One region of the Kosakonia sp. MUSA4 genome, then DNA from elsewhere that is predicted to be linked to it. Evidence: predicted binding sites of a transcription regulator. Region 1 holds the regulator's gene; each other region holds the start of a gene.
The links. The regulator PhoB, encoded in region 1, activates phosphate uptake and scavenging genes when phosphate is short. The targets are predictions, from matches to a motif close to CTGTCATAAAACTGNCNNAT.
Positions count from the first base shown of each region.

Region 1 (4,009 bases):
AGATAGAGCAGCGTCAGACCCGCGCCCGCCATCAGCCCGGCCCAGACAGTGTAACGGGTCAGCAGACGCGCTTCGGTCACGCCGCGCGAACGGGCAGCATTCACGATCACGATACCGAACACCATCGCGCCCAGCGTATCCATCGTCAGATAGCCATTAACGAAACCGTTAGAGAACGGCGCAGTTTGATAAGCTTCCAGCGCATGGCTGATAGGGCCAGCCGGCCAGACGATCGCGGCAATCGAGAGAATGGTCAGCGCGATAATTTTCAGCGGAGCAAGGAAGTTGCCCACGGTATCCAGCAGTTTGCCCGGATAGAGCGACACTAGGATCACCAGCGCAAAATAGACGATGCTGTAGATCAGCAGCGGCATTGCGCCATCGCCAGTCAGCGGCGCAATCCCCACCTCAAACGAGACGGTCGCCGTACGCGGCGTGGCGAACAGCGGCCCTACCGCCAGATAACAAACGGTTGCCAGCAGCACGCCCGCGACTTTACCGATCGGCGTACTCAGGCTATCCACACCACCACCCACTTTAGCCAGCGCAACGACGGTCAGCACCGGCAGGCCTACGGCAGTAATCAGAAAACCAAATGCCGCGGTCCAGACATGTTCACCCGCCTGCAAGCCGACCATCGGCGGAAAAATGATGTTCCCTGCGCCAACGAACAAAGCGAAGGTCATAAAGCCCAGAGCAACTATGTCTCGTGGTTTTAAGTGATAGGTCATAATTTTACTGCCTGTGGATGTGGTGTTGTAAATAATGGTGAATTTTTCGCCTTCCCTGCCGAACAATAACGCGTGTAAACCGCGAAAAATCAGCGGGAAATGCTTAATACGCAACGTGGCGGAGTATAGTTTTTCGATTTACCACGTAAACATAGTCGGTCTGACAACGTCAGGGGCGCAATTTAAACGCTTATAACGTTTGAAGGCAAGATGGGATCGCAAAACCAGATGGATATGCTGGATCAAGAAAAATAACCAGTTCAATACTCCATTTATAAGAAAAACACATGGCTGATCATGCGAACAAAAAAGCATCACCCGTACAAAATAGGTTTCATCGCGGGGAAACAGCAGGAAATGGCGGCCTGTTTTGACAGGCCGCTGGAAAGATAAGCTGACAGGGGCGTCAGGCAGCAGGAGTTTTGGCAACCAGACGTTCCGGCAGAACAAAGCTAAAGCGCGTCCCTTTGCCTGGCGTACTCGCAATATCAAGGCGACTTTCGTGATGGTTGACGGCATGTTTAACGATCGCCAGCCCAAGTCCGCTACCGCCGGTTTGCCGGGAACGGGCTTTATCGACGCGGTAAAAACGCTCGGTCAGACGCGGAATATGTTCGGCGGCAATCCCCGGACCATTATCCTCCACGCTGAATTCCGCCCCCTGCGGCACATGCTGCCAGCGCACAATAATATGCGTTCCGGCGGGCGTATGGTTCACCGCGTTATACACCAGGTTGGAGATGGCGCTGCGCAATTGCTCCTCATTGCCAAGCACTTTTAAGGCGTTATCAACCTCAAATTCCAGGCTGTGCTTTTTTTGGCTGAGCGTCTGCGCTTCCCGTTCAACCAGGCGCAGCATCATCGGCACATCGATGGTCTCATTGGGCGGCAGCGTCGGCGCCGCTTCAATCTTCGACAGCGTCAGCAACTGGCGCACCAGCCCTTCCATGCGCGATGTTTGCTCTCGCATGGTATGCAGCGCTTTTTCGCGCGGCGCGCCTTCCAGCGTCTGCTCCTGCATCATCTCCAGGTAGCCTTGCAGCACCGTCAACGGCGTGCGTAGCTCATGGCTGACGTTAGCGAAAAAGTTACGTCGCGCGCCTTCCAGTTGGTGCATCTGCGTCACATCGCGCGCCACCAGCAGCAGTTGCTGTTCGCTGTAAGGCATCACGCGGATCTCCAGATGGCGCCCGCTGTTCAGTACCAGGTTCAGTGGCCGGGTAAACTCTTGTTTTTTAAGATACTGCGTAAATTCGGGGTAGCGCAGCAGGTTCAGGATGTTCTGCCCGTTATCATCCGGCCAACGCAGCCCCAGTAGCTGTTGTGCCAGGCCGTTACACCAGAAAATCGACCCTTCTTCGGTGGTGAGGATCACCGCATCCGGCAGCGATTCCGCACCGCTGCGAAAGCGTTTGATGAGATTACCCAGCTCGCGCCGCCGCTTTTTATTACGCATCTGCATCTGGTGCAGCCCGTATAACAGCGGCTCCCAGCTTCCCGTGCCGGGCGGTGGCGTCATACTTTTATCGACCCACAACCACCAGGAGAGGCGCAGTAAATTCCAGAAATGCCAGATCAACAGCCCGGTTACCGCGGCAAATAAAAACCAGGGCAGGTAACCGAAAATCGCGCCGAGTATAAAGGCGGGTAGACAACAAAGGAGGAGCTCCAGCACCAGCCTTTTCCATGACAGCCGTTCCAGCACGCGTCACACTCCTGTCAAATTTCAGAAACGGGTCGAAAAACGATATCCCGTGCCGCGCACCGTTTGCACCATACGATCGTGACCGCTGTGTTCCAGCGCTTTGCGCAGGCGACGAATATGGACATCAACCGTTCTGTCTTCGACGTAAACATTGGTTCCCCAGACATGGTTCAGCAGTTGTTCACGGCTGTACACGCGTTCCGGGTGAGTCATAAAGAAGTGTAAGAGTTTAAACTCTGTCGGCCCCATATCCAGCGGATTTTCGCCGGTCATCACGCGATGCGAAGAGGGATCGAGGCTAAGTCCCTGCATTTCAATCACTTCTTCCACCGCCATCGGCGAAATACGGCGCATAACCGCTTTAATACGGGCAACCAGCTCTTTCGGTGAGAAGGGTTTGGTAATGTAATCGTCCGCCCCGGTTTCCAGACCGCGCACGCGATCTTCCTCTTCACCACGCGCTGTCAGCATCATCACCGGAATATCGCGGGTCATGGCCTCACGTTTCAGGTGCTTAATAAACTGAATACCGGAACCGCCAGGCAACATCCAGTCCAGTAAAACCAGGTCTGGCCAGGGTTCGTTAAGTTGGTTCACCGCACTGTCATAATCTTCAGCTTCTACCGGTTGAAATCCATTTTGCTCGAGCACAAAGCACACCATTTCACGGATCGGTGCTTCATCTTCAACGACCAGAATTCGTCTCGCCATAATTCGCCCTGTTTTCTCATATAAGTCGTCTGTTTGTATAGCGGCGCCATTATGCGTCAGTTTTATGACAGATTTATGAATAACATGACCGCCAGATGACCCTGCCCGCAGCATTATGACAGCGTGAATATTCACGCAGTTAATGTCTCTAACACCCTGAATGTTATAATCGCGTTTATCCATTTTCGCCACGGAATCGCTATGCGCATTATTCACACTTCAGACTGGCATTTGGGTCAGAACTTTTACAGTAAAAGCCGCGCTGCCGAACATGACGCCTTTCTCGACTGGCTGCTGAATGCGGCAGAACAGCACCTGGCCGACGCCATTATTGTCGCAGGCGACATCTTTGATACCGGTTCCCCGCCCAGTTATGCCCGCGAGTTATATAACCGCTTTGTGGTGAAACTCCAGCAAACCGGCTGCCAGTTAGTGGTACTGGCGGGCAACCATGATTCCGTGGCGACGCTGAACGAATCGAAAGAGATCCTCGCTTACCTGAACACCACCGTGGTCGCCAGCGCTGGCGCCGCGCCTTTCTGGCTCAAACACCGGGATGGTACGCCCGGCGCCGTTTTCTGTCCGGTTCCATTTTTACGCCCGCGTGACATGGTCATCAGCCAGGCCGGATTATCAGGGCAGGAAAAACAGCAGCATCTGCTGGCGGCCATTACCGATTACTACCAGCAGCAGTATGACGCCGCCTGCATCCTGCGCGGCGAGCAGGCGCTGCCGATTATCGCCAGCGGCCATTTGACCACCGTTGGCGCCAGCAAAAGTGACGCCGTACGTGACATCTATATTGGCACACTGGATGCCTTCCCGGCGGAGAATTTCCCGCCAGCCGACTATATTGCGCTCG
Region 1 is NZ_CP025697.1:1,017,064-1,021,072, reverse strand. It holds gene brnQ (branched-chain amino acid transporter carrier protein BrnQ) at 1-731, opposite strand, end outside; gene phoR (phosphate regulon sensor histidine kinase PhoR) at 1,138-2,436, opposite strand; gene phoB (phosphate response regulator transcription factor PhoB) at 2,458-3,147, opposite strand; gene sbcD (exonuclease subunit SbcD) at 3,349-4,009, shown strand, end outside.

Region 2 (4,009 bases), 2.0 Mb from region 1:
AGCGCTTAACGTCACCGGGTTGATGTTCGACGGGCGTCGTATTGATGAACCCATCAGGGGAGTGATGAGAAAGTGCAGGATTATACCAGGGGTTTTTCCAGACCATCTCACCCTCCTGCGCTGTTAGCGTTCAGCCACCAGACGGATGAAATCCTCATCCTCTTCTTTTTCCTGCGCTTTAGCAGGCGCAGTTTGCGGTTCTTTTTCGGGCTCGTTGGATTCACACAGACGGCGCAACAATGCATTTTGCCGTTTTTGCTGATCCAGCAGCGCTTCAAGCAGCTCAATCTGCTCATTTGTACGCGAGCTGGCGCGATTGATAAAGAACCACAGAACCAGCCCGACCAGCAGAACCACCACAGAAACAACAATAGACGCAATATTAAGCGCGCCCGAATTTATAACTTCGTTCATTTCACCACCTCAATGTTGACGCGACATTTTACCACTGGCGTCAAGGAAGGAAATCATTCACTGAGAAATTACCATTACCAGGGGATGAATTTGTTGACGATGCAGATGCCGCTGAAAAATTGTACATCCTGATCGCACATCACGTTAAGCATTTGAGTCCAGAGCAGCAGGCAGCCTACCAGCACGACAATCAGGATCAGCCACTTATATTTTCTCACTCCACTCTCCAGTACATTGTCAGGTGTAACCAGGTTAGCATGGCAACATTAAACCGCGACTAACTGTATCTCTATTCGCAATTTTTCGGAATGCATGACTTGTTTCAGTCAGTGAATCAGGTAGCTTTAAGATATGATTTAGTGTGAAGCAAGGAGCTGATATGCGAACACTTATTCGCGCCGTTATCGTTGTAGCACTGCTGTGGATTGGGCTTCTGCTGAGCGGTTATGGGGTGCTGATTGGCAGTAATGAAAATGCTGGTGGGCTGGGATTACAATGTAAATATGTAACAGCGCGTGGCACCAGTACCGCACAATATGTACATTCGGACAATGGTTTTTTCGGGCTGGCAAATTGCCCTCTGATCCGTAAAAGCGACACCGTTATCGACAACGGCTAGTGTCGAAACAAAAAAACCGCCGATATGGCGGTTTTTTTTCGTCTGTCAGAACGGATACTGGTTATAACCCATCTGTTCGGAAATCTTGCGGGCAGCCTGATGAAGCATGGCCACGTATTCATGCAGCCGCTCTTCAGAGAAACGCAGCGTCGGGAAAGAGATACTCAGACCAGCGATGACCACGCCAAAACGGTCGAAAACCGGTACGCCAATGCAACGCAGGCCTTCTTCCTGTTCCTCATTATCTTCGCCGTAGCCTTGTTCACGCACAACATCCAGCAACGGCAGGAGATCTTCAGTGCTGGTAATCGTACGATCGGTGCTGCGCTTGTATTCAACCCCTGCAAGGATCTGCGTAACCTCTTCACGATCGCGCCACGCCAGCAGCACTTTACCGATAGCGGTACTGTACAACGGGTTGCGGCGACCAATGCGCGAGTACATACGCAAGTTATACATCGAATCAATTTTATGGATGTAAACAATGCTGTCCTCATCGAGTGCGCCCAGGTGAATGGTCTCTTTCGTCAGACGAGAGAGTTCACGCATCTGGATATCCGCACTGCGGATCAGATCCACGTTTTGTAACGCACGTGCGCCCAGTTCGAACAACTTAAGCGTCAGAGAATATTTTTCAGACTCCCCTTCCTGCGCAACATAACCCAATGATTTCATTGTTTGCAAAAAGCGATAGACGGTGCTTTTCGACATCATGACACGCTGCGATAGCTCGGTGATGCCGATTTCACGCTCTTCGCCGAGCGCCTGCAGAATGCCAAATACCTTCAATACTGAAGAGACAGAATCTGGCTGCTTGTCCAAATCTGCGATAGCCATTAATCACCTCATCGCGTGTGTTTTATAAAATTCAGAATCGGTTTTTATTATAAATTCGTCGCTCAGTCGCCGCAATGCACGTTTGTCAACTTCGTTACAATTCTGCGACATAAAGCCCGTTACAAATCTGCGACATAAAGCCGGAATACAGATGATAGAATCATTATACAAATAACTGTGTGACATTAACCCTGAAATTAATATGGATAAATCTTCTCTGGACGGACTCCCCGTCCCGCTGCGCTATGGCGCAGTGTTGACCATTATTATTGGTATTGCAATGGCAGTGCTTGATGGGGCTATTGCCAACGTCGCGTTACCAACCATCGCACGCGATCTCAACGCTTCACCCGCAAGTTCTATCTGGATTGTTAACGCTTACCAGATTGCGATCGTGGTCTCCCTGCTCACACTCTCTTTTCTCGGCGACATGTTTGGTTACCGTCGGGTCTATCAGTGTGGTCTGGTACTCTTCACTCTCACTTCACTGCTCTGCGCACTCTCTGACTCATTACTGACATTAACGCTGGCGCGCGTGGCGCAAGGGTTTGGCGGCGCGGCGCTGATGAGCGTGAATACCGCGCTCATTCGTCTCATCTACCCGCACCGTAGCCTCGGGCGCGGTATGGGTATTAACTCTTTTGTGGTCGCGGTTTCATCGGCGGCCGGGCCGACAATCGCCGCCGCCATTCTCTCCGTGGCTTCCTGGCAGTGGTTATTCCTGATTAACGTGCCGCTCGGCATTATTGCTCTATTGCTGGCAATGAAATTCTTACCACCTAATGCAGCGCGCACTTCAAAGCCCAAATTTGATCTGCCAAGCGCTGTAATGAATGCATTAACATTTGGCTTACTGATTACCGCGCTGAGCAGTTTTGCTCAGGGGCAATCAAACACACTCGTGGTGGCCGAAATTGTTGCGTTGTTGATCATTGGCGGGTTCTTTGTACGCCGACAACTGCGGCTGCCGGTGCCACTTCTGCCAGTCGACTTACTGCGCATTCCACTTTTTTCGCTCTCTATCGGCACGTCGGTCTGCTCGTTCTGTGCGCAGATGCTGGCGCTGGTGTCCCTGCCCTTCTTTTTGCAAACCGTACTTGGGCGTAGTGAAGTCGAAACCGGCCTGTTGCTGACGCCATGGCCGCTGGCAACGATGGTTATGGCGCCGCTGGCTGGTTATCTGATTGAGCGCGTGCATGCCGGGTTACTGGGGGCTTTAGGGCTGGTGATGATGGCATGCGGGCTGTTCGCGCTTGCGCTTCTCCCGGGATCACCGGCAGATATCGATATCATCTGGCGTATGGCGCTGTGCGGTGCCGGTTTTGGTCTGTTCCAGTCGCCAAACAACCACACCATTATCACCGCTGCGCCGCGTCAGCGCAGCGGTGGCGCCAGTGGGATGCTCGGTACGGCACGCTTGCTGGGGCAAAGCTCCGGCGCCGCGCTGGTGGCATTAATGTTCAATATGTTTAACACCCACGGCACGCATGTTTCATTGTTGCTGGCAGGGACGCTGGCTACCGTAGCGGCCATCATCAGCGGACTGCGGATCTCGCAGCCGAAAACAGAGTAATTAATTACCAGGGATGATAAAAAAGCGCGCCAGTTGGCGCGCTTTGTATTTTCTGCCGCTACGTTATTTCAGGTACTCACCAGAACGCAGCGCTTCAATACGTTTGTCCAGCGGTGGGTGCGTCATGAACAGCTCGCTCAGCGATTTAGATTTACCGTTGATGCAAAACGCCATCATGCTGCTCGCCTCCTGCGGCTCATAACTGGTTTTCAGACGCTGCAACGCAGCAATCATTTTCTCGCGGCCAACCAGTTTTGCAGAACCGGCATCGGCATGGAACTCGCGATAGCGGGAGAACCACATAGTAATAATGCTGGCCAGAATACCGAACACCAGCTCCAGTACGGTCGCAACCACGAAGTAGATCATCGGGTTACCGTTGCTCTCTTCGCCATCATCGCGATTGCCGCTAAGGAACCCGGCTGCAACCTGCGCGATAATACGCGAAATGAAGATCACGAAGGTATTCACGATCCCTTGAATCAGCGTCATTGTGACCATATCACCGTTGGCAATATGGCTGATTTCGTGGGCAATCACCGCTTCGGCTTCGTCGCGGCTCATGT
Region 2 is NZ_CP025697.1:3,041,820-3,045,828, forward strand. It holds gene C0557_RS14410 (MBL fold metallo-hydrolase) at 1-106, opposite strand, end outside; gene C0557_RS14415 (YebO family protein) at 124-414, opposite strand; gene mgrB (PhoP/PhoQ regulator MgrB) at 489-632, opposite strand; gene C0557_RS14425 (YobH family protein) at 794-1,033, shown strand; gene kdgR (DNA-binding transcriptional regulator KdgR) at 1,079-1,870, opposite strand; gene C0557_RS14435 (MFS transporter) at 2,073-3,443, shown strand; gene htpX (protease HtpX) at 3,507-4,009, opposite strand, start outside.
Region 2: a site for PhoB is predicted at 1,987-2,006, ahead of kdgR (DNA-binding transcriptional regulator KdgR). Genes of this name have one in related genera too.

Region 3 (4,009 bases), 1.3 Mb from region 1:
CGCGATTCAGCCAGCTTTGCGATGCTTTGCATTTCGAGCGTAGCCATCAGCGTGCCCCCTCGTTTTTCGCCAGGCGCATGATCATAAACTTAGAGATAGCCAGGACGATAAAGGTGATCACAAACAGAATCAGACCCAACTCCATCAATGCTGCAACATGCAGACCGGATTCCGCTTCTGCAAATTCGTTCGCCAGCGCAGAGGTGATACTGTTACCCGGCATAAACAGCGAAGCGCTGTCGAGTTGGTAGGTGTTACCGATGATAAAGGTCACCGCCATGGTTTCACCCAGCGCGCGCCCCAGCCCCAACATCACGCCGCCAATCACCCCGTTTTTGGTAAATGGCAGCACAATGCGCCAGATAACTTCCCAGGTGGTGCAGCCAATGCCGTAGGCCGACTCTTTCATCATCACCGGCGTTTGTTCGAATACATCGCGCATTACCGCCGCAATGTAAGGAATAATCATAATGGCGAGAATAACCCCGGCCGCCAGGATCCCAATCCCAAATGCCGGACCAGAGAACAGTGCGCCAACAAACGGGATGTTAGAAAGCACGTTGCCCACCGGTTCCTGAAAGTAAGTTGCGAACAGCGGAGCAAAAATAAACAGCCCCCACATGCCGTACACGATACTTGGAATGGCAGCCAGTAATTCAATGGCGATACCCAGTGGACGCTTCAGCCAGTTCGGCGACAGCTCCGTCAGAAACAGCGCAATACCGAAACTCACCGGAACGGCGATCAGCAGAGCGATGACAGAGGTAACGATCGTTCCGTAAATGGGCACCAGCGCACCGTAAATATCATTGGGCGCATCCCACTCTTTGGTCCACAGGAATGAAAAACCAAACTTCTGAATGCTTGGCCATGAGGAGAAAATCAGCGACACGATGATGCCACTCAACAGCAATAGCACAATCAGCGCAGCCAGTCTTACCAGCGCGCTGAAAATCATGTCACCTTTTTTACCCGGAGGATTAAATGCCGGCTTGGTTGCAGCCATAAATTACTCTTCAGTTTAACGTCTTACGAATTTGCCCGGTGATGCTTACGCGGCCAGGCCTACAGAGGATCTGTAAGGCGGATGGTGTAAGCGCCATCCGCCATGTTCTAAAAAAACCAGCTGTTAGTACAGTGCTTTACCGCTGCTGTCTTTCACATTGGTTTTCCATGCAGCACGAACTTGTTCAACTACGCTATCCGGCAGGGTTGCGTAATCAAGGTCGTTAGCCTGTTTGCCGCCTTTTTTGTAGGCCCAGTCAAAGAATTTCAGGACTTCAGCACCTTGCTCCGGCTTAGCCTGCTCTTTGTGGAGCAGGATAAAGGTGGTTGAGGTGATCGGCCATACGTCAGCACCTTTCTGGTTGGTCAGGTCCTGCGCGAAGGATTTGCTCCAGTCGATATTTTTAGCCGCATTGGAGAAGCTCTGTTCAGTCGGGCTTACAGCTTTACCATCCGCAGACAGTAGCTTGGTGTAGGTCAGGTTGTTCTGCTTAGCGTAAGCATATTCAACATAACCGATTGAACCCGGCAGACGCTGAACAAATGCCGCGATACCGTCGTTACCTTTACCGCCCAGACCGGTCGGCCAGTTAACGGTAGAGCCAGAACCGACTTTCGATTTCCACTCTTCGTTTGCTTTCGCCAGATAGTTGGTGAAGACAAATGAGGTACCGGAACCGTCAGCACGACGAACGACGGCGATGTTCTGCGAAGGCAGTTTCAGGCCTGGGTTGAGTTTAGCGATCGCTGCGTCATCCCATTTTTTGATATTACCCAGGTAGATGTCACCCAGGGTTTTACCGTCCAGCACCAGCTCACCGGATTTGATGCCCGGGACGTTGATAGCCAGCACGATACCGCCGATTACGGTCGGAAACTGGAACAGGCCTTCCTGCGCCAGTTTATCGTCAGACAGAGGGGCATCAGATGCACCGAAATCCACAGTTTTAGCAGTAATTTGTTTTACGCCACCAGAAGAACCAATACCCTGGTAGTTGATCTTGTTACCTGTTTCTTTCTGGTAAGTATCAGCCCACTTGGCATACACCGGCGCCGGAAAAGTTGCGCCCGCACCAGTCAGGCTGGCTGCTGCATTAACAGCAAAAGCACTCAGAGAAAAGGTCGCGGCGACAACAGTTGCGACAGTGGTACGCATAACGTTCATAATGTCTCCTGCAAGGATCGTAAATCGTTGTTTAGTGGCTACGACGAGCAAAATAGGACACTTTGATGACAGTTATATGCAATCATTGTTACTGTTTGATGACAGCGGGAAAATATTGTTATCGCATGAGATAAAACAGATAGAAATCAAATTATTAGTAAAAAACATCACAGTAAGATTTCAGTCATATTTTATTTTTGTGACAATGAAAAAGTAGTTGAAAAGAACGAGAATTCACAAAATAAAGTCAAAAAAAAGAGGTTGCCCGCAGGCAACCTCTTTCGCATTTTATGGCAGTAAATGTTTACTCTACGGTTACTGATTTCGCCAGGTTACGCGGCTGGTCAACGTCGGTGCCTTTAATCAGTGCAACGTGATAGGCCAGCAATTGCAGCGGCACGGTATAGAAAATCGGCGCAATCACCTCTTCGACGTGCGGCATATCAATAATGTGCATATTGTCGTTGCTGGTGAAACCCGCAGCCTGATCGGCGAACACATACAGTACGCCGCCACGGGCGCGCACTTCTTCGATGTTGGATTTCAGTTTTTCCAGCAGTTCGTTGTTAGGCGCAACAACAATCACCGGCATATCCGCATCAATCAGCGCCAGCGGGCCATGCTTCAGCTCGCCTGCCGCATAGGCTTCGGCGTGAATGTAGGAGATCTCTTTCAGTTTCAGCGCGCCTTCCAGCGCGATCGGATACTGATCGCCACGCCCCAGGAACAGCGCATGGTGCTTGTCGGAGAAATCCTCAGCCAGCGCTTCGATGCGTTTATCCTGCGACAACATCTGTTCAATACGGCTCGGCAACGCCTGCAAACCGTGAACGATGTCGTGCTCAATGGACGCATCCAGCCCTTTCAGGCGGCTCAGTTTCGCTACCAGCATCAGCAGAACGGTAAGCTGAGTGGTGAACGCTTTCGTGGAAGCAACACCGATTTCAGTACCAGCTTTGGTCATCATCGCCAGATCGGATTCACGCACCAGCGAAGAGCCCGGCACGTTACAAATCGCCAGCGACCCCAGATAGCCCAGCTCTTTGGACAAACGCAGCGCCGCCAGCGTATCCGCTGTTTCACCGGATTGCGACAGGGTGATCATCAGGCTGTTACGACGCACAGCGGATTTGCGGTAGCGGAATTCAGAGGCGATTTCCACATCGCACGGCACACCGGCCAGCGCCTCAAACCAGTAACGGGAAACCATACCGGAGTTGTAAGAGGTGCCACAGGCAACGATCTGAATATGCTCAACTTGCGATAACAGCGCATTGGCATTCGAACCCAGTTCGCTCAGATCCACTTCACCGTGGTTGATACGGCCGGTCAGCGTATTTTTAATCGCGTTCGGCTGTTCGTAGATCTCTTTTTGCATGTAGTGACGGTAGATACCTTTGTCGCCCGCATCATATTGCAGGCTGGATTCGATATCAGGCCGTTTTACCTGCGCGCCGGATTTATCAAACACTGTCACGCTGCGGCGAGTCACTTCTGCAATATCGCCCTCTTCAAGGAAGATAAAGCGACGCGTTACCGGCAGTAACGCCAGCTGATCGGAGGCAATAAAGTTTTCACCCATGCCAAGACCAATAACCAGCGGGCTGCCAGAGCGTGCCGCCAGCAGAGTGCCGCTGTCACGGGTATCCATAATCACTGTGCCATAAGCGCCGCGTAATTGCGGGATAGCGCGCATAACCGCTTCACGCAGCGTGCCGCCCTGCTCAAGCTCCCAGTGAACGAGATGTGCGATAACTTCGGTATCCGTTTCAGAAACAAACACATAGCCACGCTCTTTTAACATTTCTCGCAGCGGCTCGTAGTTTTCAATAATACCGT
Region 3 is NZ_CP025697.1:5,428,886-5,432,894, forward strand. It holds gene pstA (phosphate ABC transporter permease PstA) at 1-47, opposite strand, end outside; gene pstC (phosphate ABC transporter permease PstC) at 47-1,006, opposite strand; gene pstS (phosphate ABC transporter substrate-binding protein PstS) at 1,130-2,170, opposite strand; gene glmS (glutamine--fructose-6-phosphate transaminase (isomerizing)) at 2,475-4,009, opposite strand, start outside.
Region 3: a site for PhoB is predicted at 2,223-2,242, ahead of pstS (phosphate ABC transporter substrate-binding protein PstS). Genes of this name have one in related genera too.

Region 4 (4,009 bases), 2.6 Mb from region 1:
TTTGCCCATCGGGAAGCGTCCCGGAAAGAGCTGCACTTTTTTGCCGTTTTCCACATCAAAGCCTTCGGTAAACTTCAAAGAGCGGATTTCGTCGAGCGTAAAGTCGATGGCATAAAAGCGGCCATCTTTACGGGCGCGCTGCGGAAAACGCTCCGCCACATCGGTCACGCGATCCAGATAGTGATCGTGCAGGACAACCAGCTGGTCGTCTTTGGTCATCACCAGATCCTGCTCAAGATAATCGGCGCCCTGCGCATAGGCCATCGCTTTCGCCGGTAATGTGTGCTCCGGCAGATAGCCGCTTGCGCCGCGATGGGCAATCACGATTTTCTCCGCCGCCAGCGCATGGCTGGCAAATAAACCGGCCAGCAGCAGGCCGGTTGTGATACGGGTAAAAGTGGTTTTCATCTGATCTCCCTTTTACTGACGGCGCGCCAGCATCTCAGCATGGTGACGTTTTTCGCCCAGCATCACGACAATCAGCAACAAAACGGCGAGAATACTGCCGCCGATCATCACCATAAAACCGCCATCCCAGCCGAAGAAATCAACGGTATAACCAACAATGGCGCTGGCCGCGACAGAACCGCCGAGGTAGCCAAACAACCCGGTAAACCCGGCTGCCGTACCCGCTGCTTTTTTCGGCGCCAGCTCCAGCGCATGCAAGCCAATCAGCATCACCGGGCCATAAATCAGGAAGCCAATGACGATCATGCAGATCATATCTACCGTCGGATTGCCCGCCGGGTTCAGCCAGTAAACAATAGTCGCGATCGTCACCAGCGTCATAAAGAACACGCCAGTCGCGCCGCGATTGCCACGGAACACTTTGTCCGACATCCAGCCGCAGAGCAGCGTGCCGGGAATACCCGCGTACTCATACAAAAAATAGGCCCACGAGGATTTATCCAGCGCGAAGTGCTTCACTTCTTTCAGGTAAGTTGGCGACCAGTCGAGAATGCCGTAGCGCAACAGGTATACGAACACGTTAGCCACGGCGATGTACCACAACAGCTTGTTCGGCAGGATGTACTGCATAAAAATCTGCTTCGCCGACAGCTCTTCTTCGTGCTTGTCGCTGTAATCATCCGGGTAGTCGTTTTTGTACTCTTCGATCGGCGGCAAACCGCAGGATTGCGGCGTATCACGCATCAGAGCAAAGGCGATAATCGCCACCAGAATCGCGCCAAAGGCCGGCATATACAGCGCCGCATGCCAGTCGTTAAACCAGGCCATTCCCAACAAAAACAGCAGTGGCGGAATGCCGCCGCCGACGTTATGCGCGCAGTTCCACACAGAAACAACGCCACCGCGTTCCTTCTGCGACCACCAGTGCACCATCGTACGTCCGCACGGCGGCCAGCCCATCCCCTGGAACCAGCCGCATAAAAAGAGCAGCACAAACATGATCATAATGCTGGAGGTGGCCCATGGCACAAAGCCCATAAACAGCATCACGGCAGCCGCCAGGATCAGACCGGCAGGCAGAAACACGCGCGGATTCGAACGATCCGATACCGAACCCATGATGAATTTCGAAAAGCCGTAGGCAATGGAGATGCCTGACAGCGCAAACCCCAGATCGCCACGGGAGAACCCTTGTTCAACGAGGTACGGCATAGCCAGGGCAAAGTTTTTACGCACCAGATAATAGGCAGCGTAACCAAAAAAAATACCGAGGAAAATTTGCCAGCGCAGCCGCCGATAAAGCGGGTCGATTTGCGCGTCCGGCAGACGCGAAAGATGGGGGGCGGGTTTAAAAATACTCAACATAGCGGCCTCCGTGGCGCGGTAAGACTCATTTCGGTCAGAAATGAGTGAAAACGAACATAACGAAAGTTATTCGCGGCGGATTGTAGAGAAAGTTTTACGTAGAGAGAACGGGTTGTCGCAATATATGTTACAGAAATATGACAAGAGTCTAATTTCACGCATGAAAGCGCGTTTCACTTTCGTTATTTGCTCGAATATGCGCGATATCAAACAAACCACACCCATAGTGTGGCTAAATGGTTGCATCTGAAAGTCGGCCACAGGGACGCGAAGATGCATAACTCTCCTGATTACGATGTGATCATTATTGGCGGCGGAGCCACCGGTGCCGGGATAGCCCGTGACTGCGCCCTGCGCGGACTGCGCGCGGTGCTGATCGAACGTCACGATATCGCCACCGGCGCAACCGGCCGCAACCACGGCCTGCTGCACAGCGGGGCGCGCTATGCAGTCACCGATAATGAATCTGCGCGCGAATGCATTGCAGAGAACCAAATTCTCAAACGCATTGCCCGCCACTGCGTTGAACCCACCGATGGTCTGTTCATTACGCTGCCGGAAGATGATTTGGTCTATCAAAGCCAGTTTATCGATTGCTGCCAGCAGGCAGGCATTCCGGCGCAGGCGATTTCGCCACAGGACGCGCTGCGGTTAGAACCGAGCGTTAACCCAACGCTGCTCGGCGCTGTACGCGTGCCGGATGGGACGGTTGATCCTTTCCGCCTGACCGCCAGCAATATGCTGGATGCGCGTGAGCACGGAGCAAAAATCCTTACCGGCCACGAAGTGTGCGGGTTGATTCGCCATGGCGATCGCGTGAGCGGCGTGAATCTCTGGCATCCTGCCAGCGGCGAAAACCTGCAACTTTACGCGCCGGTGGTGGTGAACGCCGCCGGGATCTGGGGCCAGCGCATCGCGGAATATGCCGATCTGCGCATTCGCATGTTCCCGGCCAAAGGCGCGCTGTTAATTCTCGATCACCGCATCAATCAGCGGGTCATTAACCGCTGCCGTAAACCTGCCGATGCCGATATTCTGGTGCCTGGCGACACCATTTCGCTGATCGGCACCACCTCCACGCACATTGATTACGCCGATATCGATAACGTCCGCGTGACGCCGGAAGAGGTGGATATTCTGCTGCGCGAAGGGGAAAAACTGGCGCCGGTCATGGCGCAAACGCGCATTCTGCGCGCCTATGCGGGTGTGCGTCCGTTGGTAGCCAGCGACGACGATCCGAGCGGCCGCAATGTCAGCCGGGGCATTGTGCTGCTGGATCACGCACAGCGCGACGGGCTGGAAGGGTTTATCACCATTACCGGCGGCAAACTGATGACTTACCGCCTGATGGCCGAATGGGCAACGGACGCGGTCTGCCAAAAACTGAACCACAGCTCGGCCTGCACCACCGCTTCCACGCCGCTGCCTGGCTCCCGGGAATCAACCGAGCAGACACTGAAAAAAATCATCTCACTGCCAACGCCGCTGCGCGGTTCTGCGGTTTATCGTCACGGCGATCGCACACCCAACTGGCTCGGCAGCGATCGCCACAACCGCAGCCTGGTCTGCGAATGTGAAGCCGTGACGGCGGGCGAAGTGCAGTACGCGGTGGAAAACCTGAATGTCCATTCGCTGCTCGATTTACGCCGCCGCACGCGCGTCGGCATGGGCACCTGCCAGGGTGAATTATGCGCCTGTCGCGCTGCCGGGCTGTTAAACCGTCTGCATGTTACCAGCGAAACCGAGTCGCTCAGCCAGTTGCGTGATTTCCTTAATGAGCGCTGGAAAGGCGTGAAGCCGGTGGCCTGGGGCAATGCCCTGCGCGAAAGCGAGTTCACGCGTTGGGTTTACCAGGGATTATGTGGTCTGGAAAAGGAGGCAGAAGATGAGATTTGATACGGTCATCATCGGCGGCGGTCTGGCAGGGCTGCTATGCGGTATTCGCCTGAGTGAAAGCGGGCAGCGCTGCGCGATTATCAGCCGGGGCCAGAGCGCGCTGAGTTTCTCCTCCGGCTCGCTGGATCTGCTCTCTTTTCTGCCGGATGGACAACCGGTTACCGACATCGACAGCGCGATTGCCCTGCTGGAACAACACTACGGCGCGCATCCTTACGCGCTGCTGGGTGCGAAAGCGGTGCGACACTACGCGCAGCAGGCGCAAACCCTGCTCGCCGACTGTAATCTGGCGTTGCAGGGAGAGATTGATACACAGCATCACCGCGTGACGCCGCTGGGC
Region 4 is NZ_CP025697.1:3,589,535-3,593,543, forward strand. It holds gene glpQ (glycerophosphodiester phosphodiesterase) at 1-408, opposite strand, end outside; gene glpT (glycerol-3-phosphate transporter) at 421-1,773, opposite strand; gene glpA (anaerobic glycerol-3-phosphate dehydrogenase subunit A) at 2,047-3,669, shown strand; gene glpB (glycerol-3-phosphate dehydrogenase subunit GlpB) at 3,659-4,009, shown strand, end outside.
Region 4: a site for PhoB is predicted at 1,898-1,917, ahead of glpT (glycerol-3-phosphate transporter). Genes of this name have one in related genera too.